DNA from 2 places in the Bacillus sp. MUM 13 genome. Region 2 is predicted to be linked to the other one. Evidence: riboswitches for the same ligand, from Rfam matches in the RefSeq annotation. Region 2 holds a riboswitch; the other holds the start of a gene.
What was found. Region 2 has a riboswitch for cyclic di-AMP ahead of BIV59_RS13555 (cation:dicarboxylate symporter family transporter). Riboswitches for the same ligand answer to the same signal wherever they lie in the genome.
Positions count from the first base shown of each region.

Region 1: another riboswitch for cyclic di-AMP. It lies ahead of BIV59_RS18520 (APC family permease); the one in region 2 lies ahead of BIV59_RS13555 (cation:dicarboxylate symporter family transporter).

Region 1 is NZ_MLYQ01000092.1:2,217-4,687, reverse strand. It holds gene BIV59_RS18520 (APC family permease) at 1-1,202, opposite strand, end outside; cyclic di-AMP (ydaO/yuaA leader) riboswitch at 1,381-1,523, opposite strand; gene BIV59_RS18515 (DMT family transporter) at 1,585-2,471, opposite strand, start outside.
Region 2 is NZ_MLYQ01000047.1:24,870-27,340, reverse strand. It holds gene BIV59_RS13560 (efflux RND transporter periplasmic adaptor subunit) at 1-933, shown strand, start outside; cyclic di-AMP (ydaO/yuaA leader) riboswitch at 1,125-1,276, shown strand; gene BIV59_RS13555 (cation:dicarboxylate symporter family transporter) at 1,406-2,471, shown strand, end outside.

The DNA.
Region 1 (2,471 bases), on a different contig from region 2:
TTTGGCTTTTCTCTGACCCACTTAACCAGCATGCCTGTCTGCGACAATGTAAATGGTATGAACACGCCCACTGCATATAAAGGAATAAGCTGTTCGGTCTGCCCATTAAAAATAATAATCAAAAGGATTGATGTAGCTCCCAATGTAATGATTCCATTTGAATATCCTAGCCGGTCCCCTCTCATCGTAAACATTCTGGGGATGAATTTATCTTTAGCCAAATTAAAGGCAAGCAGAGGAAAAGCTGAATAGCCTGTGTTGGCAGCCAGGATTAGAATTAAGGCTGTTGTTCCCTGGATGAAATAATAAAAAATATTCCTTCCAAATGTAGCTTCAGCAATTTGTGAAACGACTGTTTCCTCTGTTTTAGGCGTAATTCCATAATAATAGGCCAAAAAAACAATTCCGGTAAACAGCACAGCTAATAATGATCCCATTGCCATTAATGTTTTGGCTGCATTCTTCGGAGCAGGGTCTTTAAAGTTGGGTATTGCATTCGAGATTGCCTCGACACCTGTCAATGCAGAGCATCCGGAAGCAAAGGCCCTCAACAGCAGAAACAGCGAAATGCCTGCAACAGGCGTCCCAAAATGCGGATGAAGATTAGACGGTACATCTCCGGAAGTGATATGGAATAGCCCAACCCCTAGCATTATGAATAGTGCAAGCACAAATAAATATACCGGGTAAGCAAGGATTGAGGCTGATTCTGTAATCCCGCGGAGATTCAGTATCGTTATAAAAATCACTAGCACTACCGCAATAGGCACCGTATATGGATGCAGACCCGGAAACGCCGATGTAATGGCATCCGTTCCTGCAGACACGCTAACTGCTACTGTCAGTATGTAGTCAACAAGCAGCGATCCTCCTGCTATTAATCCAGGATTTCGGCCTAAATTTTCTTTTGATACTACATAAGCCCCGCCGCCATGCGGATAAGCGTAAATAATTTGCCTGTAAGAAAGAATAAGTGCTGTTAATAAAAATAGCACACCCACAGCAATTGGAAGGGAGTACCAAAAAGCTACTGCGCTTATTGTTATTAAAACAAGCAAAATCTGTTCGGGACCATAAGCCACAGAAGACAATGCATCAGACGAAAGAATCGCCAAGGCTTTCAGCTTATTAAGCTTTTGATCGCCTAATTCATTAGACTTCAAAGGCCGGCCGATTAAAAATCGTTTAACCGCTGTTAACATAGTACACCACCATAATCATGTTTTGTTATTATAGTACCCTGTATACATAACTTAAATCGCCGGGAGACTATAATTCTAGAGAAGAAGTGATATGCGGCTAAAAAGGGGCAAAAAAAAATCCGCAAGGCATAAACAAGCAGCCCTGTGGACATAAAAATGCATAGTCACACCAGCTTCACCTTCTTCTCCTATACGCCTACGGAGTTAGCTGTCGGATTTGGACCAAAGAGTAGCCCTACCTATAAATAGGATTCACCCCAGTGGCAAGAATATGCCACAAAAATGGTTTCCCCGTTCGAATTGACTCAGCGATTTAGAAATATGAAACTGTTGATATCATACCGTGACGTTCTAATTTTGTAAATAAAAATTTTGTTTGGCGTTAATTAATTTTATTTATGGCTCTGCTTTTGAATTTGATGTTTACAAAGCATATGCTGATGATGATTAAACAAAGTCCCGCCAGAAGGTTTAACGTTATAGTTTCATGCAGCAGAAAAGAACTGCAAAAAATGGCAATGAGCGGAATAAGGAAAGTATAAGAACCTACTTTGCTTGCTTCCCCAGAACCGACTAATGTGAAAAATGCAAGCCAGCCAAATGCTATTACAAATACTGAGATAAACAGCAGATTTGAGACAAACGGTACATTCCAGTTAATGTTTCCCCAGTTTTCTGTACTTGAACCCGCAGCCAATAAAAATAAACCTCCTATTAGGAGCTGCAGTGTTACCATCCATATTGAGTCCACCCTGTCACTTGTTCTCTTTACATAAACTGTTCCAAGACCCCATCCAAGTGCAGAAATAAGCGCAAATAATATACCAGCTGCAGATATGCTTCCAGTAAACCCTCCAGAGCTAATAACAGCGACACCTGCAAAGCCTAACACCAGGCCAGCAATTTTTAGGGGATACATGGATTCCCCAAGCCATATCCATGAAAATATTCCAAGCAGCACAGGTTCAATAAATACAATTGCAGAGAAAAGCCCTGCCGGCATATATCCTAATCCTACCGTTTGAAATCCGTAAAAAACGATAATATTAAGAACGGCTGAAATAAGATAAGCCTTCCAGTTTTTCTTGAAGTTAAGCAGCCTGTATCGGGGCAGTGCAACTGCAAGCAGTATGATTCCGCCTAAAATTGTTCGTATGCCAGCAAATAATAGCGGCGGACTATAGCTTAAAGCCATCTTAGACAGCGGCCAATTAATTCCCCACATTATAACAAGAAAGGATAGAAGCAAGACCGTCCTTTTTTGTGAAA
Region 2 (2,471 bases):
AATCTTGAAGCAGAAAAATCCCAGGCTGCAGGCGACATGAATGGGATTGATGCGTACATCAGCAAGCTTGAGAGTTATAAGGAAACCATTACAGCAGATATGCCTGTTACGGATGAAAATGCAGATATAAATAAGAACCTCAATCTTGCATCTGATGCCTCTAATCAGGCAATCCTAAGTGCAATTGAACAGGAAATTTATAAACAAGAATTAGAAAAGACCAAGCTTGAATCACGAATGAAAAGATTTGACGAACAGCTCGCCTTCATGGATGAACAAAGCAATACCGCAGCCGCAGCAAGCCAGGCGGATGGATTTGTGAAAAAAATCAATAAACATTTGAAAAATCCTATTCTTACAATTGCATCCAAGACACCTTCAGTAGAAGGTGTGCTATCAGAAAAAGAATTTAGAATGGCTAAAACAGGGATGATGATGACCATTAAATCACCGGAATTAAAAAGACCGCTTAAGGGAACAATCGTGAAAATTAATGCCTACCCTGTTAAGGAGCCTTCTGTCAATTCCAAAAATTCCTACCGTTTTAAAGGGAGCATAAAAGAAACCCAAAGAGAGCTTCCTATTGGTTCTAACGTTGCATTAACGGTCACAGCTAAAAATGCAAAAAGAGTATCAGCTATTGAAGAGGAAGCTGTGCATGTAAAAAAGCAGCCTCATGTTTATAAAATAAACCCAAAAGGGTATATAAATAACCAATATGTTGAATTAGGCCTTCGTTCTCAAGGGAAGCAGGAAATAAAAAGCGGTTTGACTGCTGGCGAATTTGCTGTAGTGTCACCATGTAAAACGCCTCAGGATCACAGTTTGTTTATTACTCCTATATTAGTCAGGGAAAATGGAGCCCCAGCTTATAAGAAAATTGCCAAGCACTTAACAATCCGCTATCTATTGACTGGTCTTTTGGAAAAATAGATCTTTATTAATGGTGTTGGGCATTTCCTCGTGCTGTACTTTAAGCGTGAGGAAATTTTTTTATTGAGGGCAGCGCCCAGAGGATTTTTAGCTGCGGCAGGAAATCCTGTCTGTTATCCAGCATTTTCTGCGGGGAGTTATAAACAAAAAGGATTTACAGATTTGCTTTTATAAGATAATATTTTATTATAATTCAATTTCCGCTTAATCTTGTTATTGAGAACGGGGGAACCAACTTTGCGGTGTATTCCGCTTGGGGTGAATTCTGACTTCAGAAAGGGCTAATGTGTGTTTCCGGGCCCTAACCCGACAGCTAACCTCGTCAGCGTCTTAAAGGGAACAGTATGTGAATTTCGTTCGCATGAAAAGACACCCTACGTGTCTTTTTTTTGAACCAAAAACAACTATTTGTTTCCCTTACCGAGACAAATTTCTTTTCCGCAATAGAATTTAACAGAAGGTGAGGATGTAGATGAAACGAATTGGTTTGGCTTGGCAAATATTTATAGGCCTGGTGATTGGAATTATTGTAGGGGCCATTTTTTATGGGAACTCTGACATAGCTAAATATTTGCAGCCTATTGGAGACATTTTTCTCCGTTTAATTAAAATGATTGTTGTACCGATTGTTATTTCAAGTATTATCATTGCTGTTGCAGGTGTCGGGGACATCAAACAGCTTGGGAAAATTGGCGGTAAAACGATTTTGTACTTTGAAATTATCACGACTGTCGCCATCTTATTAGGATTATTGTCGGCAAATATCTTCAAGCCGGGTGCCGGTGTAGATATGGGACACTTAAGTAAAACCGACATTAGCTCATATGTGGACACGGCAAAAACGACTGAACAGCATTCATTTGCTGATACAATCGTTAATATAGTTCCTGCGAACCCGATATCGGCGATCGCCAATGGAGATATGCTTGCCATTATCTTTTTTGCCTTGATGTTTGGTTTTGCGATTTCAGCCATAGGCGAAAAAGGGAAACCTGTGATTCGCTTCTTCCAGGGAACGGCAGATGCCATGTTTTATATGACAAACCAGATTATGAAAGTGGCGCCAGTGGGTGTATTTGCGCTTATCGGTGTAACAGTTTCCAAGTTTGGGCTTTCTTCACTTATACCATTAGGCAAGCTCATCATTACGGTGTATGGAACAATGTTTTTCTTTATAATAGTTGTGCTGGGACTTGTTGCAAAAATAGCAGGATTCAGTATTTTCAAATTAATTAAAACATTGAAGGAAGAGCTCATATTAGCATTTTCTACCGCGAGTTCTGAATCAGTGCTTCCTAAGCTTATGGAAAAAACGGAAAAGCTCGGCTGTCCGAAGCATATTTCCTCATTCGTTATTCCGACTGGATACTCATTCAACCTGGATGGTTCTACACTTTACCAATCGCTTGCTGCCATTTTCATTGCCCAGATGTATGGGATTGATTTGAGCATCACCAAGCAGATTTCATTGGTACTTGTCTTGATGGTTACTTCAAAAGGAATCGCAGGTGTTCCTGGAGTTTCATTCGTTGTTCTCC